Regions from separate parts of the Plantactinospora sp. WMMB334 genome, predicted to be linked through region 1. Evidence: riboswitches for the same ligand, from Rfam matches in the RefSeq annotation. Region 1 holds a riboswitch; the other holds the start of a gene.

Region 1 (15,609 bases):
CCGAGCCGCCGCCGTGCCCGCCGCCGGGGCCGTGCCCGCCGCCGGGGCCGTGCCCGCCGCCGGAGCCGTGCGCGTGGGCCAGCTCGGGCGTGGCGAGCACGGTGGCGGCGGCACCGGCACCGAGCAGGCCGGCGTTGCGCAGGAAGCCGCGCCGGGAGAGGTCGGAGGGGGAGAGCTCCTCGTCCGGGACGGTCAGGTCGACGGCGGCCGGCAGGTCCCCGGTGGTGCCGTGGTCGTGGCCGTAGTGATCATGATCGTGGTGATGCGAATGGCCGTGGCCCATGCTTGCTCCGTAGTTCGTCGACTGGTGCAGAGGTGGCCCAATCTCGTCCCGCCCGGAGAACAGCAGATGACCTGATCAGGGCACTCATGCAAACATGTTGCTGCGGACATGGGCCCGGCCAGGGCGACCCCGTCCGTGGCAGGTGCGTAACGCCCGGACCGGCCGGGTCAGCCGGCCAGCGGGCGGAAGGGTCGGCCGGGCCGGCCGACGAGCGGGCGGAAGGGCCGGCCGGGTCAGCCGACGAGCGGGCGGAAGGTGCCGAGCGCGACGCTGACCGCGAGCGCTCCGGAGGCGAGCACCGCCGCCCCGGCCACCAGGGCGGCATCGGCCACTGTGAACTGTTGCCGGCGGGCCGACGTACGCGGCGTCCCCGAGTCGAAGCCGCGGGCGTCCATCGCGGTGGCCAGCCGGGTGCCCCGGCGGATCGCCCCGACCAGCAGGGTGAACGCGGTCGAGCCGAAGAGCCGAAGCCGGGTCAGCGGGTTGCGGCCGGCCTCGATGCCCCGGGCCCGGCGGGCCAGGCTCACCATCTGCCACTCCAGCGCGAGCAGCGGCACCAGGCGGAACGCGGCCAGCGCCCCGATCGCGAACCGGGGCGGGGCCTTGACGTTCTGGATCAGCGCGTCGGTCAGGTCGGTCGGGTCGGTGGTCGCGAAGATGAGCACACCCGGCAGCGCCACCGCGATCACCCGGAGCGCCATGCCCAGCGCGGTGACCAGTACCCCGGTGGTGATCTCGACCGGCCCGACCTGCCAGAGCAGGGTGCCGGTCCGCTCGGCGGCGAAGAGCACCAGGGTGCAGAAGATGCCGAGGGCGCTGGCCAGCAGCGGCCAGGCCCGGCGGGCCAGCGCGGCGTAGCCGACCCCGAAGAGCGGCACCACGGCGAGCTCGAAGCCGATCGCCACCGCCGGGGCGACCGGGTCCACCGTGGCGATCAGCGCGACGGAGACGACCAGCGCGGCGGCGACCTTGGCGACCGGGTTGCGCCGGGCCAGCGGCGCGCCGGGGGCGGCGATCGGCTGGTACGGGATCACGCGTCGCCCCGTACGCCGGCCGGCTCGGGCGCGCCGTCGCCGAGCCGGATCGTCCGGTCGGCCAGGGCGGCGACGAAGTCGGTGTCGTGGGTGACGGTGACGATGCCGTGCCCGGCGTCGCGCAGCCCGGCGAGCAGGTCGACCAGCTCGATCCAGGTCCGCCGGTCCTGCCCGAAGGTCGGCTCGTCCAGCACCAGCAGCCGGGGTGCCGTGGCCAGCGCCGTCGCCACGCTCAGTCGCCGCGCCTGGCCGCCGGAGAGGGTGTACGGGTTGGCTCCGGCCAGCCGGTCGAGCCGGAGCCGCGCCAGCAGTTCGTCCACCACCGACCGGACCACCGCCTCGGGCCGGCCGGTCCGGCGCGGCCCGAGCGCCAGCTCCTCGAAGACCGTGTTCCGGACGAACTGGTGCTCCGGATCCTGGAAGACGGAACCGATCCGGCCGGCCAGCGCCGGTGCCCGCCACCGGTGCGGTGCGGTGCCGGCGTCCCGGCCGGCCAGGGCCGGAGAGGCCGCCAGCCGGCCCGTGCGGGGACGGAGCAGCCCGCCGAGCAGCAGCGCCAGGGTGGACTTGCCGGCGCCGTTGGGCCCGAGCACGGCGACCGCCTCACCGGCGCGTACCCGCAGGTCCGTGCCGGCCAGCCGGGGCGGCAGGCCGAGCCGGTCGGCGGTGAGCAGCAGGTCGCCGGGGGCGTTGGCGGCCCGGTGTGGAGCCGGCGGCGGGCCCGGCACCCAGACCCCGGCGGCGGCCAGCTCCGGGCCGTGCGCGCCGAAGACCTCCGCCGGCGGCCCGTCGGCGCGCACCCCGCCGCCGGGTTCCAGCACCACCACCCGGTCGACCAGTGGCAGCGCCTCGGCGACCCGGTGCTCGACCAGGATCAGGGTGGTCTCGTCGTCCACCGCCGCCGCGACCGCGTCGCGGACCAGGGCGGCGCCGGCCGGGTCCAGGTTGGCGGTCGGCTCGTCGAGCAGCAGCAGCCCTGGCCGGAGCGCCAGCACCCCGGCCAGGGCGAGCCGCTGCTGCTCGCCGCCGGAGAGCGCGGCGGTGGAGCGGTCGAGGCCGTAGGGGAAGCCGACCCGGGCCAGCGTCCCGGCGACCCGTGGCCAGATCTCCGCCGCCGGTACGCCCCGGTTCTCCAGGCCGAACGCCACGTCGTCACCGGAGCGGGCCATCACCAGCTGGGTCTCCGGGTCCTGGAAGACGATGCCGACCCGCTCCCGGGCCTTGCGCGGGTCGAGCCCGTCGATCTCGACGGTGCCCTCCTGTTCGCCGGAGTCCTCGGCGAGCAGGCCGGCGAGCGCGGCGAGCAGGGTGCTCTTGCCGGCCCCGGAGGCGCCGAGCAGCAGCACCCGCTCGCCGTGCCCGATCCGCAGGTCGACGTCGCGGAGGGCCCAGGCCCGCCGGCCGGCGTGCCGCCAGCCGAAGCCGCGCAGCCGTACCTCGCTCACCGCGCCCGTGCCGGCTAGACGGCGGTACGTTCGCGGCCGGCCGGGAACCGGTCCAGGACGCCGGTCTGGGCCAGTGAGCGGGTGAGCGCCCAGCCGCCGGCACCGGCCACGACCGCCGAGCTGAGCACGGTGATCAGGAAGACCGGCACCCGGAACGAGGCGACGTCGAACTCGGAGTAGTAGCGGATCTGGTCGAAGACGGCGGCGGCGAGACCGGCCAGCAGGCCGGAGCCGACGGCCACCGGCAGCCGGAACGAGCGGTAGCGGACGGCCGCGAACGCCGCCTCGGCGGCGACGCCCTGGGCGAGTCCCTGGATGATGGCTATCGTGCCCCACTGGCTGCCGAGCAGCACCGAGACGACGGCCGCGACGAACTCGCAGTAGAGCGCGGCGCCGGGCTTGCGGATCACCAGCCCGCCGAGCACCCCGGGCACCAGCCAGATGCCGTAGATGGCCGCCTGGGCCGGCGGAAAGAAGGCGAACGCGCCCTCGGTGGCGCTCCAGACCACGTTCCAGGCCCAGAAGATGACCCCGAACGCGACCGCGATGACGGATGCGACGACGATGTCGACGGTGCGCCATCTGGTGGTGATGGTGGACGTTGTCACGAGCTTGCCTCCCAGTCGCGCGGCGGACCGGGCAAGTCGCACGCCGCGAGCCGGGACGGACCCGGACCACGGCGCGGCTGGAGAATCGACCGAACTCCCTGCGCTGGCATTACCCAGATCAGGTGCGAGGGTCTGCGGGCGGATCGCCCGCACTCTCAGCGCTGTGCGCTCCCCTGTCGGATGTGCTGTTGTGCCGCAGACGCTACACCGGATGCCGCGGTGCCGACAGTTGGGGAAGCGCCCGATGTGGCCGCGCCCACCATCTTCCGGAACAGGATGGATGGCTCCCGGGATAGGGTGGATGGCCCAGATCACCTTCTCGAAGGGACCGCGATCGTGGCACTCAGCCCGGAGGGCTATCTCGACGTCGTCACCGAGACCGTCGCCCGGGTGGCGGCGGGCGCGCGGGACGGCGTACGCCGGGCGGCAGATTTGGTCATCGGCGCGCTCCGGGCCGGGGGAGTGGTGCAGGCGTTCGGCACCGGCCACTCCGAGGCGTTGGCGATGGAGATAGCCGGCCGGGCCGGCGGGCTGGTGCCGACGAACCGGATCGCGCTGCGGGACCTGGTACTGCGCGGGGGTGAGCCCGCCGACATCCTCGGCCCCACCCTGGAGCGGGATCCGACAGTGGCCCGCCGGCTCTACGAGGTGACGCCGATCGACTCCCGGGACGTCTTCGTGATCGCCTCGAACTCCGGGGTGAACGGCACCATCGTCGAGTTCGCGTCGCTGGTCAAGGAGCGCGGGCACGGGCTGATCGCGATCACGTCCCGGGAGCATTCGGCCGGGGTCGCCTCCCGGCACCCCTCCGGACGCAAGCTCGGCGACCTCGCCGACGTCGTGCTGGACAACGGTGCCCCGTACGGCGACGCGGCGCTCCCGCTGCCCGGTGGCGGCGCGGTCGGCGCGGTCTCGTCGATCACCGCCGCGCTGCTCGCCCAGCAGATCGTGGTGGAGGTGGTCCGCCGGCTGGTCGAGGCGGGGGAGACGCCACCGGTCTACCTTTCGGCCAACATTCCGGACAGCGACCACCACAACAACGCCCTGGAAGCCCGGTACGCCGGCCGGATTCGCCGCGGCGCCTGACCCCTCCGGACGCGAAGCCGAGAGGCGTACGCGTTTCGGCGAACCGCATTCCGGGCATTGACGCCGGAATCACGGGGCGATCTGGAGGTGGCAGGGTGTCCACGGAGCCCGTACCGGGTGCGGAGGAGACCGCGAAGCAGCGGTGGCAGCGGAACTTCGCGGACCTGTTGCAGGAGCTGCGGGTGGCGCAGACGGGGGTGCAGATCCTCTTCGCCTTCCTGCTCACCCTGCCGTTCAGCAGCGGCTTCCCGAAGACCAACGCCTTCCAGAAGGACACCTACATCATCGCGTTGCTGGCCGCCGCCGCTGCCGCCGCGTTGATCATCTCGCCGGTCGCCTTCCACCGGGCGCTCTTCCGGCGGGGACGCAAGCCGGAGATGGTCCGGTTCGCGCACAGCATGGCAAGCGGTGGCCTGGCCTTCATGCTGGTCGCCATGGTCAGCTCGGTGTTGCTGGTCACCGACTTCGTCCTGCCCCGGCCGGTGGCGTTCGTACTCAGCGGGCTGACCGCCGCCTGGTTTCTGACGTTCTGGGCCGGGATGCCGTACCTGCGGCGGAACTGGGGCGAGCCGGACGAGGACGACGACGAGGAGCCGGCCACCGGCCGGCCCGACGCGGTCAACTGAGCGCCGGCTGACCCGGAAGCGGCCGGGTTCACCATCGCAGTTACTCTGCGCAATCCATACGGGACAGTAGACGTCTTCCACTGATCGGCTTGTCTACAGTGGCCGATCGGGGGAGATGCCCCAGGTAGTTACCACTTTTTTGATCATCGCCATCTTCGGCCGGGCGGGTCGCCCCCTACGCCGGGTCCTTTGACGGAGAGTTATACGCGGAACCGACAACTACGGACCGCGAGAGGCGAGGATGAGCGAGGTTCTGGGGGGACTGCCGGCCGGGAGCCCGGTGGCGGTACTGGTTGACCCGGTCGGGGGGCCGGGTCAACCGAACGACGAGCGGGCCCATCAGGGGCATCGGGTCGGGCGGGCGCGCCGGCTCCGTCGAACAGGCGGGGGCGAGGCGGCATGAGGGGTGGGGACAACGCGGTGGTACGGGCCGAGACGGCCGCCCGGTTGGGGGACCGGGGCCAGGCCGAGTCCGAGGTGAGCTTCGAGGCGTTCTGCCAGCGGAACTTCGTGCGGGTCGAACGCTTTCTGCTCGCCCAGTGCCCGGACCGGGGGCTGGTCGAGGATGCCGTACAGGAGGCCTTCATCACCGCCCGCGACAAGTGGGAGCAGATCCGGGAGTACGAGAAACCACTGGCCTGGATGTACAAGACCGCCCGCTACAAGCTGCTGGTGCTGCGCCGGCGCCGGCGGCAGGAGACCGAGATCAGCCTCGACGAGGTGCCGCCGGAGCGGCTCGCCGAACCGGCCGATCCGGCGGAGGCGCGCGAACTGCTCCGGGGCTGGCTGCCCCAGCTGCCGCCACGCCAGGCCGAGGTCTTCATGCTGGCACTGGACGGCTGGACCGACCAGGAGATCGCCACGTTGCTCGGCATCGCGTACAACACGGTGCGGACGTACCGGCAGGAGGCGCGGAGCCGGTTGAAGGAACTCGCCCAGCAGGCGGGCTTCGACACGCCCGCCGGAAGGGGACGGGGATGAACCTGGACGACATCCTCTCGCTGGCCTCCGACGGGTCACTGAGCGAGCTGGAACGGGCCCGAGCCCGCCGGGCCACCCGCCGGGTGCAGCAGGAATACCAGCGGGCCGTCTCCGAGGGCCGGGACCTGATCGGCGACATCGAGGTCCGGGATCCGTTGACCGCCGACACCGACGAGGCGGCCCGGATCGTCCGGGCGGCGGAGCTGGCGAAGCTGGGCACCGTGACCTGGGTACACGCCACCGGCGAGCTGGCCTGGTCGGACGAGATGGCGCTGATCCTCGGCCAGCCGCCCGGGACCCTCCGGCACTCGGTCGCGGCGCTCTCCCGGCTGATCCACCCGGACGACCTCGACCGGGTCCGCCGGGCGGCCGAGTCGGTCTGGCGGGACCGGACCGTCCGGGAGACGACCTGCCGGGTGGTCCGGCCGGACCGGGTCACCCGGTACGTGCACTGCTACCTGGAGTACGTCGTCGACGACAGGCACCGCCCGTACGGCATCATCGCCACCGCCCGGGACGTCACCGACCGCGAACTCGCCCGGCAGGAGCGGGCCCGGCTGGCCCGCCGCCGCGAAACGGTGCAGTCGGAGCTGGCCGGCCGGGACCCGGTCACCGGGCTCTTCTCCCGGTCCAGGTTCGCCGACGAGATCGACACCGCGCAGCGGGGCGGGCCGGGCGTGCTGCTGGTGGTGGCGGTGGAGCCGGTCGGTCCGGCCGCCGGCCCCGACGCCGCCGGCCCCGACATCGCCGGCCCCGTCGGTGGGCCGGGCGGCGGTGCCGTCGGTGGGCCGGGCGGCGGTGCCGTCGGTGTTGACGGTTCCGACGGTGCCGGTGCCGACGGTGTGGACGAGCAGGAGCGGCTGGCGGTCGCCGTCGCCCAGGTCGTCCGGCGGGTCGTCCGCCGCTCCGACGTCTGTGGGCTGACCGGGCCCTACGAGTTCGGGGTGCTGATGCAGCGGACGACGCTCAGCTCCGCCACCGCGCTCGCCGAGTCGATCATCGATGGCATCCGCTCCCAGTCCTTCGTGCTGGGCCGCACCCGGCTGGTGGACGCCTGGGGCGGCCTGGTCCGCTACCAGGGCCGGGACGGCAGCCGGGGTGCCGACCTGATCGTGGACGCGGAGACGGCCTGGCGTCGCGCCCGGGCGACCGGCGTCTCGCGGGTGGCGCTCGACCAGCCCGCGGCCGAGGAGGAGCGTCGGGCGCTCTGCCGGAGCCGGATCCGGGCGACGGTGGCCGAGAACCGCCTCACCCTCCACACCCAACCGATCCTCGACCTGCGGCTCAACCAGATCACCCGGCAGGAGATCCTGCTCCGCCTGGTGAACGACGGTGGGCAGGCACACTCGGCGTCGACCCTGCTCGGCGACGCCGAACGGGTGGACGAGATCCTGCCGATCGACCGGTGGGTGATCGACCGCACCATCGAGCTGATCGCCCGGGGATCGGGGACCTCGCACTACCAGGTGAACCTCTCCGGTCGGTCGCTCGGCGACCCGCACCTGCTGGAACGGGTGCAGGAGCGGCTGCAACGCTACGGCGTGGACCCGGGCCAGATCACCTTCGAGATCACCGAGACGGCCCGGATCGGCAACCTGACCGAGGCGCACAACTTCGCGCATGGCATCCGCCAGCTCGGTTGTCAACTCGCCCTCGACGACTTCGGGTCCGGGCACGTCCCGTTCGCCTTCCTCACCTACTTTCCGGTCGACCTGGTGAAGGTGGGTGGCGAGTTCGTCGCCGGCATCCGGCACTCGGTGGCGAACCAGAGCATCGTGCGGTCGATCGTCGAGATGTGCCGTGCGCTGGGCATCCGCACCGCCGCCGAGCACGTGGAGGACGAGCCCACGATGGACCTGCTCCGCGACTTCGGGGTGGACTTCGCCCAGGGCTACCTGGTGGGCAAGCCCAAGCCGGTGGCCGGCCCGATGCGCGTGGTGCCGGCCGCGGCCGGCACCGACCCCGATCCGGAGCGGGAGCTGCGAGCCGCCACGGGATAGCCGCGGGGGGACGCCGGCCGGCTCGACCCGACCCGGGGCAACCCGGGCCCGAGCCGGCCGGCGGGCGCCGGTGGAGCCGGTGGAGCCGGCGCGCGGGGCAGCTGGCGGAGCAGGTTCCCAGGGCTGGCCCGTGGCGCGGGTGTGCGACCCGATGCAACGCCGCGGCACGCCGTAGCCGTCATGAAGGGCGTGACAGCCCGAACAAGGCCGCGACCGGCCGTCGACAGGCCGACGACGGAACCCACCCGACGTGATCCGGACGTCCGGAGACGGCCGTCGCGAGGCGTCCCGCTGCTGGTGCTGCTGGCGGCCACCGGCGTCGTCGCGGCCTGCGGTAGCGGCTCACCGGGCCCGTCGCCGGCAGGGCAGGCGCCCCCGGTGGTGGCGACCGATCCCGACGACGGGCGACCGGCGCCCTCCGCCCTGCTCGATGCGGCGCTGCTCGCGCCCACCGGTCTGGGCGAGGGATGGCGGCAGAGCTCACACCCGCCGGAGCCACCGCCGTGGCCCTGGCTCCAGGCGGACTGCCCGGCGTACCGGGACGCGGACTATCCGGCCCAGCGGCACCGGACGGGCGCCGTGCAGCGCCGCTACCGGCACGACGGGTCGGCGATGGTCGCGACGCACGTCGTCGAGGCGTACGAGCCGGGGTGGGCGGCGCGGGCCCTCGACGACGTGCGGCGGGTCCTGGACACCTGCCGGCGCTACGACGCCTACGGCGGGACCATCTCGTTCACGCTTCTCGACAGCGACCTGCCGCCGCAGGACGGGCTGATCGTGCAGGGGCGGATCGAGTCGCCCGGCACCTCCGCCCGGTCCACGCTGCTGGTGGCGGTACGCCACGGCGAACGCCTCTCGACGATCCAGATCCCCGGGCCGGTGGACAGGCGTACGGGGTACGCGGTGGCGGAGAAGTTGGGAGACCTCCTTGACTAGTCGCCGAGCCGGGCCGAGCCGCCGGAACCTGCTCGTCGCCACCGCCGCCGCGCTGCTCGGGGCGGGTGCCGCCGGATCCGGGCTGGCGTACCGGTCGATGAGTGGCGAGGACACCTCGCAGCGTCCCGCCCCGCGGGCCAGCACGGCCCGACCGACACCCAGCCCGACGCCGGACCACGAGGCACTGGCGCGTACCCGGATCGAGAAGTACCTGCGCGGGGTCGGCGGTCGGGTCACCCTGGCCGTGCAGGATCGGACCAGCGGGCTGGCGGTCGCCGCCGGGACCCGGCGGTTCCAGACGGCGAGCATCGTCAAGGTCGACATCCTGGCGGCGCTGCTGCTGCGCCGGCAGGACCAGGGTCGCAGGCTCGGCGCACAGGAACGGCAACTGGCCCGGTCGATGATCGTGGTCAGCGACAACGCCGCCGCGAGCAGCCTCTACGCGACCATCGGTTACCGGGCCGGGCTGACCGCCGCGAACCGGACCCTCGGGTTGCGTCAGACGACGGTCGCCTCGAGCTGGGGGCTGACCACGACGACCGCCGCCGACCAGCTCCGGCTGCTGTCGTCGGTCACCGATCCGGCCGGTCCGCTGACCGACGACAGCCGGAAGCTGCTCTTCGGGCTGCTCGGACAGGTCGACGACGAGCAGGACTGGGGCATCACCGCCGCCGCCGGTCGGGCCAGCACCGCGAGCTACGTCAAGAACGGTTGGACGACGGTTGACGATGACGACGGGCTGTGGCTGGCGAACAGCATCGGCCGGATCGTCGAGCCGGGGCGGGACTGGCTGATCGCCGTACTCTCCGACCACCACGCCAGCCGAGGCGACGGGATCAGGGCGGTGGAGCGGGCCGCGACGTACGCCCTGAAGGAGCTGCGCGCGATCCCACCTGCCGCCGCCCCGGTGCACTGAGCACTCAACCGACCCGGTTGGTGTTCCGCAGGATGATCATGAATGTGCCGCCGTGGGCCTGCCGGCCCAGACCGTTCACCTGGCCCGGCGCCCTGTCGCCCGAGTAGTAGTAGAGCGGCCAGGAGCCGTATGTCGCCTGCCAGGTGCCGTTGCCGAGCCCCTGCCGGCCGGGTCGGTTGGACGACTCACCGGCGAGCGTGGGAGTGCCCACGGTGAGCACCGGTGGCCACTCCGCCGCGCAGGCACCCAGGCAGGTGACGTTGCCGTGCTCGTCGCCGCTGAACGTGTAGACCGCCCGGCCCTCGGCGTCGACCAGTGCGTCCGGATATTTCGGGAGGCCGAACTTGAGCGCCGCCGCATCTCCGCTCGGCGAGGGGGGCGCGGTCGTGGTGGGCGGCGTGGTCGCCGTCGTCGTTGCCGCCGTCGTCGCGGCGGGGGATGCGGAGGTGTCGTCGTCGCCTCCGGCGCAGCCGCCGGCCAGCAGGAGTGTGCCGACGGCGGCCAGCCCTGCCAGCCGGAACCGGAACCTGGATCGGTGCGTCATCCTGCCCCCAACCACCATCGGCCGACGAGATCGGTACCAGCCTATTGGTATCACCGAGGGGCAACGGGAGATGCACACCCGGGTCGGTCAGGTCGTGACGGTCGGTCAGGTCGTGACCGCCGGGCCGCTCGTCCCCAGGCCGCTCGTCCCCAGGCCGCCGACGCCGACGCCGACGCCGACACCGACGCCGACGCCGACGCCGACGCCGACGCCGACACCGACACCGACACCGACACCGACACCGACGGCCGCCGGCCGCCGGCGACGCCATCCCCGCGCCGGTCTCCGCCTGCCGGCACCTTGCCGCCGGCTCGGTCACCTGTACATCAGAGGCGTTATCAAGGCCGAATTACGCCTCTGGTGTACAGGTGACGGGCGGCGGGCGGCGAGGTGGCGGTGGTGGTAGCGGTGGTGGTGACGGGGCGGCCACCCGGAGCAGGAGTTTCACGAAGAGGGCGCCGGTGTCGGCGCCCGGTCGGCCGGGGGGCCGGGTAGCGGGCGGCGGTGACCCGCAACCGCCGCAGTTGCGTGCGGAGGAGTCGAGCAGCGGTGCGTCGATCGTCCGCCGGGGACGTGACGCTGTGGAATCTGTCGATTCCGGGTCGGGGATTGAGGGGGTGGCATGACGTTGCTACTGTCGGGTAACAAGTCGGGGTAGGGTTGTTCGCGTGGATCGCTCGGACGACAGATAGGGGCCCCTGCCGGGAGTCAGGAAGATCGGTGAGGGTCCTTCCGCACAGCTCGGAAGGGGTTGCCGTGACCACGACAGAGCAGAACAGGCCGGCGGCGGGTGACTCGGACGGAGTCGGGCCGCTGCCGACGGAGGCCGGTCAGGTCACCGAGCGGGAGGCCCGGCAGGTCGCCGAGGCGGCCCGGGAAGCGGAGTGGGGCAAGCCGAGCTTCGGCAAGGAACTCTTCCTCGGCCGGCTCCGGCTGGACCTGATCGACCCCTGGCCCCAACCCGAACCGGAGCGCGCCGCGCGGGCCGAGGAGTTCCTCTCCCGGCTCGGCGCCTACGTACGCTCCGACGTGGACGGCGAGGCGATCGAGCGGGACGCCCGGATCCCGGACGAGGTCTTCGCCGGGCTCGGCCGGCTGGGCGCCTTCGGCATGAAGATCGACCAGAAGTACGGCGGTCTCGGCCTCTCCAACCTGCACTACTGCCGCGCGCTCACCCTGGCCGGCTCGGTCAGCCCGGTGATCGGCGCGCTGCTCTCGGCGCACCAGTCGATCGGGGTGCCGCAGCCGCTCAAGATCTTCGGCACCGACGAGCAGAAGCAGCGCTTCCTGCCCCGGCTCGCCGCCGGTGAGGTCTCGGCGTTCCTGCTCACCGAGCCCGACGTCGGCTCCGACCCGGCCCGGCTCGCCACCACCGCCGAGCCGACCGAGGACGGCACCGGCTACCGGCTCAACGGCGTCAAGCTCTGGGCCACCAACGGCACCGTGGCGAGCCTGCTGGTGGTGATGGCCCGGGTGCCCGCCGCGGAGGGGCGGCGCGGCGGGATCACCGCCTTCGTGGTCGAGGCCGACTCGCCGGGCATCACCGTCGAGCGGCGCAACGCCTTCCTCGGGCTGCGCGGGCTGGAGAACAGCCTGACCCGGTTCACCGACGTCGTCGTACCCGCCGAGAACGTCGTCGGCGGCGAGGGACGCGGCCTGAAGATCGCACTGACCACCCTGAACACCGGCCGGCTCTCGCTGCCGGCGATGTGCGTCGGCGCCGGAAAATGGTCGCTGAACGTGGCCCGGGAGTGGGCCGCCGAGCGGGTCCAGTGGGGCCGCCCGGTCGGCGGGCACGAGGCGGTGGCGAGCAAGCTCGCCTTCATCGCCGCCACCACGTACGGCATGGAGACCATGCTCGACCTGAGCTGCCTGCTCGCCGACGACGACCGCAACGACATCCGGATCGAGGCGGCGCTGGTCAAGCTCTACGCCAGCGAGATGGCCTGGAAGATCGCCGACGAGCTGGTGCAGATCCGGGGCGGGCGCGGCTACGAGACCGCCGAGTCGCTGGCCGCCCGGGGCGAACGCCCGGCCGCCGTCGAGCAGATCCTCCGCGACCTGCGGATCAACCGGATCTTCGAGGGCTCGACCGAGATCATGCACCTGCTGATCGCCCGGGAGGCGGTCGACGCCCACCTCTCGGTGGCCGGCGACATCATCGACCCCGAGGCCGAGCTGGGCCAGAAGGTGCGGGCCGGGGCGAAGGCGGGCGCGTTCTACGCGCGCTGGCTGCCGAGCCTCGCCGTCGGCCGTGGCCAGACCCCGAGCGGGTACGCCGAGTACGGCAACCTCGCCGGCCACCTGCGGCACGTCGAGCGGACCGCCCGCAAGCTGGCCCGGTCGACGTTCTGGGGGATGTCCCGCTGGCAGGGCAAACTCGAGCACAAGCAGGGCTTCCTCGGCCGGATCGTGGACATCGGCGCCGAGCTCTTCGCCATGTCGGCGGTCTGCGTGCGGGCGAACGCCGAACGGGAGACCCGGCCGGAGGGCGTGGAGCTGGCCGACCTCTTCTGCCGGCAGGCCCGGGTGCGCGTCGCCGCGCTCTTCCGGGCGCTCTGGGAGAACACCGACTCGGTCGACACCGTGGCGGCGAAGCGGATCCTCGCCGGCCGGTACGCGTTCCTGGAGGACGGGGTGGTCACCCCCGCCGCCGACCTGCCCTGGGTGGCCGCCTGGCAGCCCGGCCCGTCGACGGCCGAGGACGTACGCCGCCGCATCCCGCGCCCCGACGAGAGGTGACCGGACGGGGCGCGGTGCTCCGGACAGCCGGTGGCCCGGCTCAGTAGAGCCAGGACTCCTTCGGGGCGGTGAGCGGGGCGAGGGTCTCCCAGAGCTCCTCGGGGATCTCCCAGGTGGCGAGGCGGGCCGTCTCGGCGATCCGCTCCGGGCGGGAGACCCCGACGATGGTGGCGGTGATCCGGGGGTCACGCAGGGAGAACTGCAGCGCCGCCGCCCCGAGCGGTACGCCGTGCGCCGCGCACGCCGCCTCCATCGCCCGGATCCGCTCCAGCGTGCCGGCGTCCGCCTCCCGGTAGGCGTACCTGGTGAACCGGGCGGGGCCCTTGGCCAGGATGCCGCTGGCGAAGGGTGCCGCGTTCACCACGCCGACGCCGAGGGCCACCGCCTCGTCGATCAGGTCACCGGCCGAGCGGTCCACCAGGGTCCACCGGTTGTGCGTGATCAGCGCCGCGAAGTGCCCCGTACGCAGGTAGCGCGCCATCAGCTCCACCGGGCCGCCGGCCACCCCGAGGTGCGCGATCACGCCCTCGCGCTGCAACTCCAGCAGCGTCTCGACCGGGCCGCCCGGCGCCATCCCCGCCTCGAAGCTTATGTGTTCCGGATCGTGCAGATAGACCAGCGGCAGCCGGTCCAGGCCGAGCCGTTCCAGGCTCCCCTCGGCGGAGCGGCGCGTCTGTGCGCCGGAGAAGTCGCCGGTGCCGAGGTCGCGGTCGACCTTGGTGGCGAGCACGAAACCCTCCGGCACCCCACCGATCCGGCGCAGCGCGGCACCGATCCGCCGCTCGCTCTCCCCGTCGCTGTAGCCGGCGGCGGTGTCGAGGAAGTTGAACGGGCCGGTCAGCGCGGCGAGCGCGGTCTCGGTGCCGCGTACGGCGTCGACGTCGTACCCGAAGACGCCCGGCATGCCGCCCAGCGGGCCGCCGCCGACGCAGACCGGGGTGACGCGCAGGCCGGTGCGGCCGAGCGGGCGGCGGGGGAAGGCGTCCGGGGACTGCTCTTGTCCGTACACGGCCATCCTTGACGTGCGGCGTCGGCAGGCGCTGCCGGCGGGCGATCATGCCGCCCGCCCGCACATTGTGGCTGGCAGCGGCGGCGCTGGCCAGCCACTGCGGGCATCGTCATCGGCGGCCCGGTGCACCACGTAGCCCGAGCGCGCGCAGCTCCAGGGCCGCCAGCGCCTCCACCGCCCCGACATCACCCCGCCGCCACGCCTGCGCCACGTCCGGGTCGATCCGGGTCAGCCGCCGGATCGGCTGGTTGGCCAGCGCCCGCAACGCCAGCAGGTCCCGCCCGGCCGGCGCCGACCGCAACGCCTTGGCGGCGGCGGCCCGCCGCATCCACCGGACCCGCAACGGCAGCCACCCCAACAGCACCACGCCAAGCGGAAACACCAGCAGGGCCAGCGACAGTGCCAGCGCCAGCTCACCGACGAGCTCCTGCTGCTCCCGCCCGGCGTCCGCCATCGCCCGCGCCGCCCCGGCGGCCTTCTCGAACGGCGAGGTCAGCTCGTCGCCGACCACCGGCAACCGGCCGACCTTGCCACCGGCGTCGGCCAGGTTGTCGGCCAGCCCGCCGCCGGCCCCCTCCAGCTTCCGTCCGGGTACGGCGAGCTTCTGCACCAGGTCGTGCAGCCACATCGCGGCCCGGATCCAGAGGTAGACCCAGGCGACGACGAGCAGATCGGTGAGAACCTGGCGGGCGGCGGTCGGGATCCGGTCGGCATAGATCTTCATGCCGGTCAGCGTGCCACGGGCCGCCGTGCGCCGCCGTGCCGGTGGGCCGGGGATGCGCTCCCCGGCCCACCAGCCCCCACCGTGCTGTCGTTGGTCAGCGCCGGTCCGACACGATGGTGTAGTCCACCCCGCCCAGCACGAACTTCTCGCCGACCTCGCGGGCGGGTCCGACCTGGAGCACCTGGAGCACGTACGGCTTCTGCACGGCCTCACCGGCCGCGAAGCTCAGCTTGACGACGGGACGCTCCTCCGGATTGATCAGCAGGTCCCTGATCTGTGCCCGGGCCGGGTCGACCTCCAGTTGGTTCCGCCCGACCACCCGGATGCCGTCACCCGCCCGGCCGTTGCGCACCCAGCGCTCGAAGAGCTCCGGGCCGAGGTCGACCACGACCTTGACCCCCGGCACGACCTGGTCCGCCGGACGGAACACGAGGTCGAAGTTTGCCGGCACCGGCAGCGCGTTCGCCAGCGCGTACGGGCGGTCCACCGGCGGCCCGCCCGGGGTGGCCGGGACGGTGTTGGCGTTCTTCCAGACGATGTTGTTGTTGTACTGCGTGTTGATGGACGTCGCCGTGCCCTCGAAGTTCATCGGATCGGTCGCGGACTCCCAGCGGAGCAGGAGGCAGAAGTGTCCGATGGAGGGCACGTTGGGCCACGCGATGGAGGTGACCGTCT
Region 2 (15,609 bases), 810 kb from region 1:
CACCGGCGTTGTCGGTGGCGGCGAGGGTCACGGTCACCGGACCGGTGTGCCAGCCGGCCGTCGGGGTCCCCGACACGGTGGCGGTGGTCACCGGCGCCGTCTCGTCCTCCTCTTCCACCGGCCCGGTGCCGAGCCGGAAGTAGTCGAACGAGACGGTCTTCGAGGCGGTCTGCGCGGCGCCGAGGCTGAACAGGCCGATCCGCGGCGTGCTACCCACGGCGGCGTTCGTCAGCGGCGGAAGCTCCGTCCAGGTCGTCCCGTCGGCCGAGTACGCCGCCGTGTAGGTGTCACCGGCCCTGGAGAGCCGCAGGTGCCACACCGACTCGGTGAGGTTCCCGGCCTGTGGTTGCGGGTCCTGCACGGTCGCGCCGATCTCGCTGCGGAACTCGATCCGCCGCGTCACCGGCTGGCCCACCTGGTTGTCGACGACGAAGTCGAGCTTCAGGTAGTTGTCGTCGTCGCCGTAGACGAGCAGCCCGGCCTGCTGGTACTGCTCGTCCAGCCGGCTGCCGTCGACCTTCGTCCGGATCGTCCAGTCGCCCTCCGGTGCGCCCTGCAGGATGAAGTTCGTCGGATCGGTGTTGTTGCCGGTGTAGATGTCGCCGTTCGGCACGTCGACGTGCAGTGCGCCGTCGGCGACCCGGTACGCCGCCGGGTCCTCCCGGACGATCCCGTCCCAGCGGCACTTGTCCAGGGTGGTCCCGGTGAACTCGTCGTTCGGGGTCACCTCACCGGCGGGCTCGTCGGGGGTGATCTGGAACCAGTCGAAGCTGGCGTCCACCACCGGCGCGGTGCTGCCGCCGTTGAGCGCGAAGAGCCCGACCTTCGGGTTCTCGATCCCGGCGAGCGCCGCCGGCCGGCCGATCGGGGTGAAGTCCTGCCCGTCGGCCGAGTACGCCGCCGTCAGGTTCGTCCCGTCACTTGTCAGCCGCAGGTGGATCGTGCTGCCGGCCGGTGCGGCCGTCGAGTCGCCCCCCTCGTTGCGCGGGGTGCCGGCGGTCTCCCGGATGAACTCGATCCGGGGTGCCCCGGAGTACAGCAGGTCCAGCTTGGCGTAGTTGTCGTCGTCGCCGTAGACGATCAGGCCGGCCTGCTGGTAGTTCTCGGTCACCGCCAGGCTGAGCCGGGTGGTGGCCTGCCAGCTCCCGTCCGGCGCCGGTTGCAGGACGATGTTCGTGGCGTCGTTGCGGGTGCCGTAGAGGTCGCCGACCGAGGTGGGCAGCACGAGCGAGCCGTCCCGGACCGCGTACAACTGGTTTTCCCGGACCACCGTCGACCAACGCGACTTGTCCAGCTCGGCGCCGGTGAAGTCGTCCGAGCGGGCCCCGAAGCACGAGGTGTTCGGCGCCTGCACCTTCACCGTCACGGCGGCGTACGCGGCGGCTCCGCGCGCGTCGGTGACGGTCAGGGTGGCGGTGAAGGTCCCCGGGGCGGTGTAGGTGTGCTCGGCGTCCAGGGTGGTCGCCGTGCCGCCGTCCCCGAAGTCCCAGGCGTACGTCAGCGGGTCGTCGCCCTCGGCGTCGCTGGCGGTGCCGTCGAAGCTCACCGTGACCGGCGCGGTGCCGCTGGTCGGGGTGGCGGTGACGGAGACCGTCGGCGGCGCGTTGTCGGTGACGCCCCGGCCGATGAAGTCGACCCAGTTGACGTTGAGGATCGCACCCGTGCCGGTGGCGCCGACCGGGTTGCGCGCCACGAAGAACAGCGGACCCGTTGACGTGCTCGGCGTGCTGAGCTCTGCCGACGCGTTGGTGAAGGTCTGCCAGCCGCCGGTGTCCGGCACGCTGGCGGTGGCCAGCACCGGCCCGTCGGCCGCGCCGGACCGTACCTCGATCCGGGCGCCGCCGCCGGCCGAGGAGGCCCGGAACCGGACCCCGGTGATCCCGGTCAGGTTGGTCGGGTCGAAGGTCCAGTAGTCACCGTCCTCGATCCAGCCGATGTTCTCGAAGCCGCCCTCGACGTCCTCGGTGGCCTGGGTCTGCACGCCCGGGTCACCGCCGCCGACGCCGTCCGCCGCCCGGCCGGTGGCCGCGTAGTATTCCGCCTGCTTCCGCTTCGGCTGCAACTGCTCGATCGCCCGGCCGGTCAGCGGGTTGGCGCCGCCGGCCCCGCCGCCGTCGGTGTAGCTGGCCTCGAAGACCGCGAAGACGTTCGCGTCGGCGCCGTGCCCGGCGTCGAGCGAGGTCTGCACGGTGCCGCTGCACCCGGTCTGGTCGTCCAGCGGGTGGGCGTGCTCGTCGTGGCCCAGGTAGTACTGCAGGACCACCCGGTCACAGTCGATCTCCCCGTCCTCCGGGTCGGTGACGGTGACCGTGTATTTCACCTGGTCGCCCCAGTCGAAGAAGCCGCCGTCCGGCGGGAACTCGATGGTCACCGTCGGTGCGGTGTTGCCGACCGTCACCGGCACGTTCGCCACCGCCGTCCGGCCGGTGTCACCGGTGACGGTGAGCTGGGCGGTGTAGTTGCCGGCGGCGGCGTAGGTGTGCGTCGGGTTCGGCGCGGTCGAGGTGCCGCCGTCGCCGAAGGTCCAGGCGTACGTGATCGGACCGCCGTCCGGGTCCCGGGAGCCCTCGCTGGAGAAGGTCACGGTCAGCGGGGCGGCGCCGGAGGTCGGTTCGGCGCTGGCGACCGCGATCGGCGCCCGGTCACCGGCGACGTAGTCGATCCGGTAGACACCCGAGTTGTCGTTGTTGCCGCCGAAGCCGCTGCCCCACTCGATGAGGTAGAGCGCGCCGTCGGGGCCGAACTCGAAGTCCATCGGCCGGATGAAGGTCATCCCGGTGAGCAGCTGGTTGATGTCCACCAGCGACCGGCCGTCCTCGGTGACCTGGAAGGCGTACATCTTGTTCTGGTTCCACTCACCGAACATCGCCTTGCCGTCGTAGTACGCCGGCCACTTGCTCTCCGACGGGTTCTCCGGGTCGTACCGGTAGACCGGCCCGCCCATCGGGGCGCCGCCGCCGCCGATCTCCGGGAAGAGCGGGTTACCGCTGTAGTCGTAGTCGACGGTGGCCGGGATCGCCGGCGGCAGGTTGGTCAGCCCGGTGTTGTTCGGCGAGTTGTTCACCGGTGCGGCGCAGTCGAACTTCGCCCCGCTCGGCCCGGACGGGAACTGGTAGTCGTTGTAGGCGTAGTTGGCGCCGTGGCAGTACGGCCAGCCGAAGTTGCCGGCCTGCCCGATCGCGTTCCACTCGACGGTCCCCTCCGGACCCCGGTCCGGGTTCGCCGCCCCGGCGTCCGGGCCGTAGTCGGCGACGTAGAGGGTGTCGGTGGCCGGGTCGATGCCGATCCGGAACGGGTTCCGGAAGCCCATGCCGTAGATCTCCGGCCGGGTCTGCGCGGTCCCCGGCGCGAAGAGGTTCCCCTCCGGGATGGTGTACGTCCCGTCGTCCTCCGGGTGGATCCGGAGTACCTTGCCGCGCAGGTCGTTGGTGTTGCCGGAGGTACGCTGCGCGTCGAAGTCCTGCCGCCCCGGCCGCTCGTCGATCGGGGTGAACGAGTTGGACTCGAACGGGTTGGTGTTGTCGCCGGTGGCCAGATAGAGGTTGCCGGCGCTGTCGAAGACCATGCTGCCGCCCGCGTGGCAGCAGGTGTTCCGTTGCGTCGTCACCTCGAGCACGACCTTCTCGCTGGCCAGGTCGAGGGTGTCACCGGTGACGGTGAACCGGGAGAGGTGGTTGCGCGGGCCGCCGCCGTTCGGGGCGTGGTAGAGGTAGACCCAGTTGTTGGTGGCGAAGTCCGGGTCGAGCCGGATGCCGATCAGCCCGTCCTCGTTGCCGGTGAAGACGTCGAGGTCGGCGGCGGTGACCGTGGTGCCGGTGTCCGGCTTGACGATCTGGACCCGGCCGTCCCGCTCGACGTAGAAGACCCGGCCGTCGGGCGCGACGTCCAGCTCCATCGGGTTGTTGGTGTTGCTGTCCAGGCTGATCTTCTCGAAGCTGCTGGTCAGCGAGGCGGAGCAGTCGGCCTCGACCGCGCCGGCCGCCGTCCGGATGCCGCCGAGCAGGTGGGCCAGGAACTCCGGTTCGGCGTACGACTGCTGGGTGTGGCCGCCCGCCGTGTACCAGGCCCGGCCGCCGTCGTACTCCTGGCACCAGGCGAACGGGTGGTCGTGCCCCATCGCCCCGGCGCCCGGGGAGTAGCTGGTCTCGTCGAGCGAGGCGAGCACGTGTACGTCGCCGCGCGGGTTGTCGCGGAAGTTGTACCACTCGTCGTAGCGGGACCACTGCGCCGGCAGGTGCTCGGTGGACTCGTGCGCGTGGTCCTCGACCTTGATGGTGGCCTGCTGGTTCGCCGGGTGCGACGCGAAGTACGCGCCGACCAGTTCGCCGTACCAGGGCCAGTCGTATTCGGTGTCGGAGGCGGCGTGCACGCCGGCGTACCCGCCGCCGGCCTGGACGTAGCGCTCGAACGCGGCCTGCTGCTCGGCGTCGAGCACGTCGCCGGTGGTGGAGAGCCAGATCACCGCCTGGTACTGCGCCAGGTTCGCGTCGGTGAAGGCCGTCGCGTCCTCGGTGGCGTCCACGGTGAAGCCGTGCTCGGCGCCGAGTTGCTGGATCGCCGCGATACCGGCCGGGATGGAGTCGTGCCGGAAGCCGGCGGTCTTGGAGAAGACCAGCACGGCGAAGGGCTCGGCGACCTCGTTCCGGACCTGCTGCCGGGCGGAGAGGTCACCCAGCTTGCGGGCGGAGGCATCGGCCGGTGCGGGCAACCCGGCCAGGCCCGGCCTGGCCGAGGCGCTGCCGGGCAGGCCGACCAGCATGGTGGCGCCGAGCAGCACGGCTGCGGCCGCACCGGTCAGCCGGCGCCGCAGCCTGCGGAAAGGTGTGTGAGCGCGGTGCGGAGGATGATGCGAAGTGCCGCCGGAGCGGCCAGGGCTGGACACGAAGGATCTCCTTGGTCCGGAAAGGACAGCGGGGATCCCGGGTCGGTACGCCGAAGACCGCCACGGGGTGCGGAGTTCGGCCGGAGCTCGCCGAAGCGCCGGCCGCGGAATTTTGCCTTGTGGTTGAACAAATTAGGGCCGGGTCGGGGGCGGCCGGAATACGGCGGTGAGGTTAATTCGGGTAACGGTTGTGTAACGAGGCGGAATCATCCGGATAGGACAGACATATCCGCCAGCCCATCCGACCCCTGTTCTCCGTGCCGGGCCGCCGACCGAATGGCGCAGGGTGGTTGACCACTGACGTTGTGCGATACGTCACGGCCCTTTACGGATCCGTGACCGGCCGCGTACGCTCGCCGCAAGTAACCCACGGGAGCCCGGTGGACCGGGCTGAGAGGGGGGCTACCGAGCCCCCGACCGTCGAACCTGATCCGGGTAATGCCGGCGCAGGGAGGAGTGTTGCCGTGGTAGACCTCGGACGACTTCATCTCGTCACCGACACCCGACCGGGCCGGGATCCGCTCGCCGTGGTCGAGGCGGCCCTCGCCGTCGCCGGCCCCGAGCTGGTCGTGCAGGTCCGGGTGGAGGACGACACCGACGACCGGACGGCGTACGAGCTGGCCGCCGCGGTCGCCGTGCGCTGCGCCGCCGCCGGAGCGTCCTGCCTGGTCAACGACCGTCTGCACGTCGCACTGGCGATCGGGGCGGCGGGCGGGCACGTCGGTGCCCTGGACCTGCCGGTGGACGCCGCCCGCCGGGTGCTCGGCCCGACCGCCGTGCTCGGCGCGACGGCCCGCGATCCGGAGACCGGTGCGGCGGCGGTGGCGGCCGGAGCCAGCTATCTCGGCGTCGGCCCCTGCCACGCCACCTCCACGAAGGACGGCCTGCCGGCGCCGATCGGCCCGGAAGGGATCCGGCGGGTCGCCTCGGCGGTGCCGGTACCGGTGATCGCGATCGGCGGGATCACCCCGGAGCGGGTGCCCGCACTGCTCGCCGCCGGCGCGTACGGCGTGGCCGTGGTCGGCGCGATCTGCCACGCCCCGGACCCCGGCGAGGCCACCGCCGCCCTGCTGGCCACCCTCTCCGCCGTCCCACCCGCACCCCCACCCGTGGCGGACCGGGGAACGTCGTCGGGGTTCCCACCCCGGTCGGGTTCCCCGTCGTCTGCGCGGAGTGCGGGGGCGGGAGTGGGGGGATGGTAGGCGGCGATCGGGGAGCCGACGTCGCGGTGGTCGGCGCCGGGCCGATCGGGCTCGCCGTCGCCTGGCGCTGCGCCGCCCGGGGCCTGCGGGTCAGCGTGTACGACGCCACACCCGGCTCCGGCGCCTCGGACGTGGCGGCCGGAATGCTCGCCCCGGTCGCCGAGGCGTACTTCGGCGAGCGGGTGCTGACCGGACTGCTCGTCTCCTCGGCGGCGCGCTGGCCGGACTTCGCCGCCGAGCTCACCGCCGAGACCGGGATGGACCTGGGCTACCGGACCGAGGGGACGCTTACCGTCGCGCTGACCCCCGACGACCTGGCCGAGGCGGAGCGGCTCTGGGCGTACCAGCGGCAGGTGGGACTGCCGGTGACCCCGCTGCGGCCGGCGGAGCTGCGCGAGTGCGAACCGCTGCTCGCCACCCGGCTGCGCGGCGGCGCGCTCGCGCCCGGCGACCACCAGGTCGACCCGCGCCGGCTGGTGGCCGCGCTGCGGGTCGCCGCCGAGCGGGCCGGGGTGACGATGCTGCCCCGGCCGGTCCGGGACCTGGCGGAACCGGACGCGGCGGTGACGGTGGTGGCGGCCGGCTGCGGTACGGCGGCACTCACCGGCCTGCCGGTCCGGCCGGTCAAGGGGCAGGTGCTGCGGCTGCGCGCCCCCGGCGGTGCGGCACCCGGATTCCGGCACGTGATCCGGGGCCACGCCGACGGCCGGGGCGTCTATCTGGTGCCCCGGACCGACGGCGAGGTGGTGGTCGGGGCCACCGTCGAGGAGCGCGGCGACCTCGGCGTCACCGCCGGGGCGGTGCTGGAGCTGCTCCGCGCCGCCACCGACCTGCTGCCGGAGATCGCCGAGTACGAGCTGGTCGAGGCGCGGGCCGGGCTGCGCCCCGGTACGCCCGACAACGCCCCGCTGCTCGGCCGGTTACCGGACCGGCCCGAGGTGGTGGTGGCGGCCGGACACTTCCGGCACGGCATCGTGCTCACCCCGCTCACCGCCGACCTGGTCACCGACCTGATCGTCACCGGGACGCCGGATCCGGCGCTCGCGCCGCTGGATCCGGGCCGGTTCGGCGTGCCGGCTCCGGCGGCACCGGCGGGGGACGGACCGACCAACGAGGGGAGGGCACTGTGGAGCTGACCGTGAACGGGATCGCGCAGCGGCTGCCGGGCGAGCTGAGCGTGGCGGAGCTGGTGGAGCGGATCACCGACGCGCACCGGGGGGTGGCGGTCGCCGTGAACGGCGAGGTGGTGCCCCGGGGCGGCTGGCCGGGACGGCTGCTCCGGGACGGTGACCGGGTCGAGGTGCTGACCGCGGCCCAGGGCGGGTGAGCGGCATGCCCTCCCTGCTCCCCGAAACCGGACCAGGACTTCCCGGGCCGGAGTCCGGGCCCGGACTCCCCGGATCCGGGTCCGGGTCCGGGTCCGGATCCGGGTTCGTGCTCGGCGGCGACAAGTTCGGGTCCCGACTCATCCTCGGCACCGGCGGGGTGAGCAGCCCGTACGCGCTGGAACAGGCGATCCGGGCCAGCGGCACCGAGCTGGTCACGGTCGCGCTGCGCCGGATCGACAGCAGCGCCACCATGGGCGGCAGCCTGCTGGAGGTGCTCGCCAGGTGTGGCGTACGGCTGCTGCCGAACACCGCCGGTTGCCGTACCGCAGCCGAGGCGGTGACCGTGGCCCACCTGGCCCGGGAGGCGTTCGAGACGTCCTGGGTCAAACTGGAGGTGATCGGCGACGAGCGGACCCTGCTCCCCGACGCGGTCGAGCTGGTCACCGCCGCGGAACGGCTGGTCGCCGACGGGTTCACCGTGCTGCCGTACACCACCGACGATCCGGTGCTGGCCCGCCGGCTGGCCGATCTCGGCTGCGCGGCGGTGATGCCGGCGGGGGCGCCGATCGGCTCGGGACTCGGCATCACCAACCCGCACAACCTGCGCCTGCTGCGGCAGAGCGTCGACGTACCGGTGATCCTGGACGCGGGCGTCGGCACCGCCTCCGACGCGGCGTTGGGAATGGAGCTGGGCTGCGACGCGGTGCTGCTGGCCAGCGCGGTGACCCGGGCGGCCGATCCCGTCCGGATGGCGACCGCCATGCGGCTCGCCGTGGAGGCGGGGCGGCTGGCGGCCGGGGCGGGACGCATCCCCCGGCGCTTCCACGCGCTGGCCTCCACTCCGGACGAGGGGCGGCCGGAGCTGTGAACGGCCGCAGGGCGACCGTGCCGGGCGGGAACGGTCCGGGCGGGAACGGTCCGGGCGGGAACGGTCCGGGCGGGAACGGTCCGGGCGGGAACGGTCCGGGCGGGAACGGTCCGGGCGGGAACGGTCCGGGCGAGGTCGTGCCGACCGGGATCGTGGTGGTCACCGACCGGTGGCAGGCGAGCCGGCCGCTGGTCGAGGTGGTCGGGTCGGCGGTCGACGGCGGGGCTCGTCGGGTGCTGCTGCGGGAGCGGGACCTGCCGCGCCCGGAACGACTCGAACTGGCCCGGCGGCTGCGGGCGATGCTCGCTCCGGTCCGCGGCACCCTGCTGGTAGCCGGGCCGGACCCGCTCGACGGTGACGCGGTGCACCTGCCCGCCGCCGGGCCCTACCCGCCGCCGGCGCTGCCGCTGGTCGGCCGCTCCTGTCACGACGAGTCCGAGGTGCGCCGACTCTCCACGGAGGACTACGTGACCCTCTCGCCGGTTTTCACCAGCCCGTCCAAGCCCGGTTACGGGCCGCCGCTCGGCCCTGCCGGCCTGGCCCGGCTGGTCGCCCGCACCCCCGTACCGGTGCTCGCGCTCGGCGGGATCGGCACGGCCGAGCAGGTCGAGGCGTGCCTGGCGGCGGGCGCGGTCGGGGTGGCGGTGATGGGTGTGGTGATGCGCTCGGACGACCCCGCCGGACTACTCCGCCGCCTCTGCGCGGCAGCCGCCGCACCCGCCGACGGCCCGCCACCGGAAAGGGGCGGCCCGCGGGCGGAGAGGGACGGTCTGCGGGCGGAGAGGGAGGGTCTGCGGGCGGAGAGGGAGGGTCTGCGGGCGGAGAGGAAGGGTCTGCGGGCGGAGAGGAAGGGTCTGCGGGCGGAGAGGAAGGGTCTGCGGGCGGAGAGGGAGGGTCTGCCGTCCGGGAGCGGTCCGGCGGTCCGGGTCGGTGACTCGGGGCAGGGACGGGAGCAGGGGCAGGCATCGGGATCGGGATCGGGGTGGCGGCGGTGACGCCGCCGGTGGTGCTGACGGTGGCCGGCTCGGACTCCGGGGCGGGCGCGGGCATCCAGGCCGACCTGAAGGTCTTCGCCGCCCTCCGGGTGTACGGCACGTCGGTGATCACGGCGGTCACCGCGCAGAACACCCGCCAGGTACGCGCGGTCTTCCCGGTCCCCGCCGAGATGGTGACCGAGCAGCTCACCGCCCTGGTCGAGGACCTGCCACCGGTGGCGGTCAAGACCGGCATGCTCGGTGAGGCGGCGGTCGCCTCGGCGGTGGCGGCAGCCGCCCGGGCCGGGCTGCTGCCCAACCTGGTGGTCGATCCGGTGCTGGTCTCGACGAGTGGCGCCCGGCTCGGTGTGGTCGACGCGATCGAGCGGCTGCTGCCGTACGCCCTGGTGGCGACGCCGAACCGGGCGGAGGCGGCGGCGATCCTCGGCCGCGCGGTCACCAACCCGGACGAGATGGCGGAGGCGGCGCGGCAGCTCGCCGCGGGTGGTCCCCGGTACGTGGTGGTGACCGGCGGCGACGTCGACGGCCCGGGCCTGGCGACCGGCGGTGGCGAGGCGTTCGGTGGGGCGGTCGACGCGCTCTGGACCGGCACCGAGGTGCGGCTGCTGCGCCGGCCCTGGGTGCCGACCCGGAACACCCACGGCACCGGCTGTTCCTACTCGGCCGCGATCGCCGCCCGGCTGGCGCTCGGCGATGCGGTGCCGGAGGCGGTGGCCTTCGCCAAGGAATACGTCACCCGCGCACTGCTCGGCGCCCGGAGCTGGGCGCTGGGCGGCGGACACGGACCGCTCGACCACCACGACTGGTCCGGCGCACCCACGGGAGACAGGTCCGGTTCATCCAGCACAGGGAGGTTGTCATGAAGGCTCGTCGCAAGGTGTACGTGACGGGGACGCGTCCGGACGTCCGGGTGCCGTTCGCGGAGGTCGAGCTGACCGGTGACGAACCGCCGGTCCGGCTCTACGACACGTCCGGTCCCGGCTCCGACCCGGCCGTCGGGCTGCCTCCGCTGCGCGGGACGTGGATCGCGGAACGGGGTGACGTGGCACCGGTCCGGGGGGCGGGAACGCCGCTGGTCGGCCGGGACGGTGCCCGGCCGACCCAGTTGGCGTACGCCCGGGCCGGGATCGTCACCCCGGAGATGGAGTTCGTGGCGGTCCGCGAGGGCATGCCGGCCGAGGTGGTGCGGGAGGAGATCGCCGCCGGCCGGGCGGTGCTGCCGCTCAACGTCAACCACCCGGAGTGCGAGCCGGCGATCATCGGCAAGAAGTTCCTGGTGAAGGTCAACGCCAACATCGGCACCTCGGCGGTGACCTCGTCGGTCGCCGAGGAGGTGGAGAAGCTCACCTGGGCGACCCGCTGGGGCGCGGACACGGTGATGGACCTCTCCACGGGCAAGCGGATCCACGAGACCCGGGAGGCCATCATCCGCAACTCGCCGGTGCCGATCGGCACCGTGCCGATCTACCAGGCGCTGGAGAAGGTCGGCGGCGACCCGGTGAAGCTGGATTGGGAGGTCTTCCGGGAGACGGTCATCGAGCAGGCCGAGCAGGGCGTCGACTACATGACGGTGCACGCCGGGGTACGCCTCGGCTACGTGCCGCTCGCCGTCGACCGGGTCACCGGGATCGTCTCCCGGGGCGGCTCGATCATGGCGGCCTGGTGCCTCGCGCACCACGAGGAGAGTTTTCTCTACACCAACTTCGCCGAGCTCTGCGAGATCCTCGCCCGGTACGACGTCACCTTCTCACTCGGTGACGGGCTGCGGCCCGGCTCGATCGCGGACGCCAACGACGAGGCGCAGTTCGCCGAGTTGCGTACGCTCGGGGAGCTGACCTCGGTCGCCTGGGAGCACGGCGTACAGGTGATGATCGAGGGGCCCGGCCACGTGCCGATGCACAAGATCAAGGAAAACGTGGACCTTCAGCAGGAGCTCTGCCACGAGGCGCCGTTCTACACCCTCGGCCCGCTGACCACGGACATCGCTCCGGCGTACGACCACATAACCTCGGCGATCGGCGCCGCGATGATCGGTATGTTCGGCACCGCCATGCTCTGCTACGTGACCCCGAAGGAGCACCTGGGGCTGCCGGACCGGGACGACGTCAAGGCGGGCGTCATCGCGTACAAGATCGCGGCGCACGCGGCGGACCTGGCAAAGGGGCACCCCGGGGCGCAGGACTGGGACGACGCGCTCTCCAAGGCGCGGTTCGAGTTCCGCTGGGAGGACCAGTTCAACCTGTCGCTGGATCCGGAGACCGCGCGGGCGTACCACGACGCCACCCTGCCGGCCACTCCCGCCAAGACGGCGCACTTCTGCTCCATGTGCGGGCCGAAGTTCTGCTCGATGAAGATCACCCAGGAGCTGAAGGAGTACGCGGCCCAGGGCATGCGGGAGAAGTCGTCCGAGTTCGTGGCGACCGGCGGCAAGGTGTACCTGCCGCTGGCCTGATCGGCTCGGGTCCGGGCCGGCTGGGGTGCGGGTCGGCTCGGACGCCTTCCCGGCGGTCACCCGTACACCGATGGCGTCATTTGTCGGAGACAACGCCATCGGTGTACGGGTCGGTCAATCGTCCGGATCGGCGTGGTGTCGGCCGTTCGACCGTAGCGACCGTCGTACGCTGCCGTCGAGCCGGAGGTCGGACGCCGGGTCGGGTTCGCTGAGCCCGCTCACCCAGTCGACGTACTCCTCGTCGTGGGCGGGCACCGGTTCGTTCGTACGGTTGCGCCCCTTCGGCTCCCGCTGCTTCGACTCGCCCTTGCCGTTGTCGGCGGTGTCGGAGTTGCCGCTGCTGCCGGTGGTGGCCGTCGGCTCCGGGTCGCTCGCGCTGCCGTTCCGGTTGCGCCGGAACAGGCCACGACGGATCCGTCCGGTGGGCCGGTCCGCCTCACCGCTCACGGCGACCTCGGCAGTGGTTTCGGCAGTGGTTTCGGCCTCGGTGGCGGCCTGCGGGCCGGTGGTGGCGGCGGTGTCGGGCTGGGCGGCGGTATCGGGCCGGGCAGTGGCCTGCGGGCCGGTCGTGGCGGCGGATCTGGCGTCGGGTGTGGCCTGCGGGCCGGTCGTGGCGGCGGATCTGGCGTCGGGTGTGGCCTGCGGGCCGGTCGTGGCGGCGGATCTGGCGTCGGGTGTGGCCTGCGGGCCGGTCGTGGCGGCGGATCTGGCGTCGGGTGTGGCCTGCGGGCCGGTCGTGGCGGCGGATCTGGCGTCGGCTGTGGCCTGCGGGCCGGTCGTGGCGGCGGATCTGGCGTCGGCTGTGGCCTGCGGGCCGGTCGTGGCGGCGGATCTGACCCCGGCTGTGGCCTGTGGGCCGGTCGCGGTCGGCGGGCTGGTCCGATCCGGCGTCGTCGGGACCGGGGTATCGCCGCTGATCACCGGAACGGGACGGATGCCGGCGGTGCCGGTCCGCTCGGCCGTGCTCGCCTCCATCCGGTTTCCGGCCGTGCTCGCCTCCGCCGGCCGTCCGGCCGCACCCGTCGGACCATCGCCGGCTGTCCCGGCCTCGCCGCGCTGCGCCGGCCGGTGGGCGCGGGCCGGGGCCGGGGCCGGGCGAGGTTCCTGGCGGTCAGGGCCGGGGCGGGTGACCGGGGCGAAGGCGTTCCAGGACGTCTCCGCCAGGGAGGGCGTGCCCGCACCCCTGGAGGTGTCCGCACCGCTGGTGGCGGCGTCCGGTGACTCCGGCACCGGATGCTCCGCCTGCGCTGACCGGGTCGTCGGTGTCGACTGCGCCGCCCGGGGTGCCGGCACGGTCCAGGGCGCCGATGGCGGCGCCGGTGACGGCGGTGGCGACAGTGGCGATGACGATGACGATGACGATGACGATGACAGTGGCGATGGCGATGGCGATGACAGTGGCGATGGCGATGGCGATGGCGATGACAGTGGCGACGGCGGTGGCGGTGGCGGTGGCGTCGTGGGCGGGGTCGCCGGCCAGAAGTCCTCGGTGCGCAGCCGCCGGGCGCCGGACCAACCGGGCGGATAACCGGCATCCGTCGGCTCGGCGCGCGGCCCGGTATCCGTCACGCCGCTCGGTCCGGTGGTGTCCGGTGGCGCCTGCGGCGTCGTGTTCCGGGGCGGGGTCTCGGACCGGGCCGGCGCCGAGGAGTCGCCCCGGTCTGCGGTCGTCGGGCCGTCCCGGCCGGTCGACTGGCCGATCGGCTCCGTGGATGCGGAGTACTCCGTGGAGCGGCGCGGGATGGGGATCCCGGTCCGCCAGATCGTGTCGACCGGGGTGCCGCCGGGCGTGCCGATCGAGGGCGTGGTCGACGCACTCGACGGTGTGCCGGACGTGCCGGGCCCGGCGGTCGTGGTGCCGGCGGTCGTGGTGCCGGCGGGCGGCGTACGTGTGGTCGACAGGATCGTGGTCGGCGCCTCCGTGTCGCTGCCGCCGGCGGCCAGCGGCACGGTGTCGTCGCCACCCGCCATGCGGCCGGCGCCGGTGGTGGGAATCACCATGGTGTCGGTGTCGGTGTCGTCGGCGGCCCTGCCGGTGTCGGTGGTGGCTGCCGACGTGGTGGCGGGCCGGTCGGTGTCACCGGTCGAACCGGTGGCGGCGGTCTCCGCCGGAGCGGTCGTGACCAGCGGCCACCGGAGCGTGGCCGCCAGCACCGAACCGAGCGCGCCCGCACCCACGGCGATCAGCGCCCCCCAGTACGGCGCCGCCTGGTAGGCGTCGGTCTGCTCGCCCCTACCCGCGACGACGTACGCCAGGCCGAGCATTGCCGGCCCTGCCACCCCGCAACTCGCCACCACCGGCACCGGCCGTTCGCACCACCGGGCGAGGGCACCGGTCAGCGCGCCCGCGACCAGGGCCAGCGCCGGCATGGCGACGACCGCCAGCCGCTGACTCGTGCCGGCACTCAGCCAGCTGGGATCGACGCCACCGAGCCGGACGGCGGGCAGCGGGTCGGCGGGGCCGAGCGAGGGAAGCACGGAGACGATGGCCAGGAACCAGGCGGCGCCGGTGACGGCCGCGATGTTCCAGGCGACCGGGCGCAGGCTCAGCGCGGCCAGGGCGGCGAGGAATCCGATCCCGGCGCCGATCGCCGCGGCCACGCCGGTCGTCGTCACCGGATCCGCCGAGGCGAGCTGGGCCGTGCGGGCGGGTTGCATGCAGAGCGGTGCGACCGCGAGCGCGCCGAGGGCCGCCACCGCCGCGATGGCCGCACGGGCACCGAGGGCGGTGGGTAGCGCGTAGCGGCGGGCCAGCCGGTCAGCCAGCATCCCGCCGAGCACCGCCGCGACCATGGCGAACCAGCTGACCCAGGCCAACTGGGCGGGCCACTGGTTTACCGTGGACGCGGCAAAGGGACGGTCGAAGCGGACGAGGCCGAGCCCGTACGCGATCCCGAGCTGACCGGCGCCGCCGACGATCCCCACGAGGAGCGCGGCGAGCAGCACCCTGCCCCAGGTCCGGTAGGCCATGCGCGGCACGTTACGCACTCGGGGCACGTTACGCACTCGTCCGGCCGGGCGGCGCCCGGGGGCGGCCATCGGACATTACACATACGTGACGATGCGGAACGCCCGGCCACTAAGGGTGATGAGTCATTGACTCAGTGCTGTTGGTCGCCCTGGGTGCCACCGCCAGGGCCGCTGCCGTGCAGGGCCAGGCCGGGATCGCGCTCGGGGTGGTCGAGCAGGAGTTCGTGCAGCTCCGCGCTGGCCCGGGCGACGTCCTCGAAGTGCGCGTTGCGGCCGAGCGACCGCGGGCGCGGGATGTCGATGTCGAGCACCTTGCGGATCCGTCCCGGACGCGGGCTGAGCACGACGACCCGGTCGGCGAGCAGCACCGCCTCGTCGATGGAGTGCGTGACGAAGAGGATCGTCGCCGAGTGCTCCATGTGAATCCGCTGAAGCTCGACCGAGAGCTCCTCCCTGGTCAGCGCGTCCAGCGCGGAGAACGGCTCGTCCATCAGCAGGACCTTCGGCTGCTGGATCAGGGCCCGGCACAGCGACACGCGCTGCTGCATCCCACCGGAGAGCTCGTGCGGGAGTCGCTTCTCGAACTCGGTGAGCCCCACCATCGCCAGCAGTTCGCGGGCCCGGTCGCGGTGCGCGGCCTTCTTCCAGCCGAAGATCTCGGTGGGCAGCAGCACGTTGTCGAGCACCGACCGCCAGGGCAGCAGGGCTGGCCGCTGGAACACCATGGCGATGTCCCGGCGCGGCCGAGCGACGACCTCGTCCGCCACCCGGATCTCGCCCTCGGTCGCCGGCAACAGGCCGGCCACCAGCCGCAACAGGGTGGACTTGCCGCAGCCGGAGCGGCCCACCACGGCGAGGAACTCGCCCTCGGCGACGTCGAGGTCGATGCCCCGCAGTGCCTCCACGGCACCG

What was found. A riboswitch is a leader RNA that binds a small molecule or an ion and turns the genes downstream of it on or off. The one in region 1 is predicted to bind thiamine pyrophosphate.
Region 2: another riboswitch for thiamine pyrophosphate. It lies ahead of thiE (thiamine phosphate synthase); the one in region 1 lies ahead of ACN27G_RS22035 (ECF transporter S component).

The regions. Positions count from the first base shown of each region.
Region 1 is NZ_JBMHME010000002.1:5,161,331-5,176,939, reverse strand. It holds gene ACN27G_RS22050 (PHP domain-containing protein) at 1-283, opposite strand, end outside; gene ACN27G_RS22045 (energy-coupling factor transporter transmembrane component T family protein) at 517-1,317, opposite strand; gene ACN27G_RS22040 (ABC transporter ATP-binding protein) at 1,314-2,762, opposite strand; gene ACN27G_RS22035 (ECF transporter S component) at 2,777-3,370, opposite strand; TPP riboswitch at 3,448-3,555, opposite strand; gene ACN27G_RS22030 (sugar isomerase domain-containing protein) at 3,707-4,456, shown strand; gene ACN27G_RS22025 (DUF6328 family protein) at 4,552-5,082, shown strand; gene ACN27G_RS22020 (RNA polymerase sigma factor) at 5,482-6,063, shown strand; gene ACN27G_RS22015 (sensor domain-containing phosphodiesterase) at 6,060-8,063, shown strand; gene ACN27G_RS22010 (hypothetical protein) at 8,361-8,999, shown strand; gene ACN27G_RS22005 (serine hydrolase) at 8,992-9,915, shown strand; gene ACN27G_RS22000 (hypothetical protein) at 9,920-10,459, opposite strand; gene ACN27G_RS21995 (acyl-CoA dehydrogenase family protein) at 11,216-13,201, shown strand; gene ACN27G_RS21990 (aldo/keto reductase) at 13,242-14,210, opposite strand; gene ACN27G_RS21985 (hypothetical protein) at 14,320-14,934, opposite strand; gene ACN27G_RS21980 (hypothetical protein) at 15,029-15,609, opposite strand, start outside.
Region 2 is NZ_JBMHME010000002.1:5,967,155-5,982,763, reverse strand. It holds gene ACN27G_RS25535 (ThuA domain-containing protein) at 1-4,759, opposite strand, end outside; TPP riboswitch at 5,242-5,352, shown strand; partial or broken gene thiE (thiamine phosphate synthase) at 5,347-5,967, shown strand; gene thiO (glycine oxidase ThiO) at 6,078-7,220, shown strand; gene thiS (sulfur carrier protein ThiS) at 7,211-7,411, shown strand; gene ACN27G_RS25515 (thiazole synthase) at 7,519-8,280, shown strand; partial or broken gene ACN27G_RS25510 (thiamine phosphate synthase) at 8,418-8,987, shown strand; gene thiD (bifunctional hydroxymethylpyrimidine kinase/phosphomethylpyrimidine kinase) at 9,272-10,138, shown strand; gene thiC (phosphomethylpyrimidine synthase ThiC) at 10,135-11,727, shown strand; gene ACN27G_RS25495 (hypothetical protein) at 11,842-14,697, opposite strand; gene ACN27G_RS25490 (ABC transporter ATP-binding protein) at 14,829-15,609, opposite strand, start outside.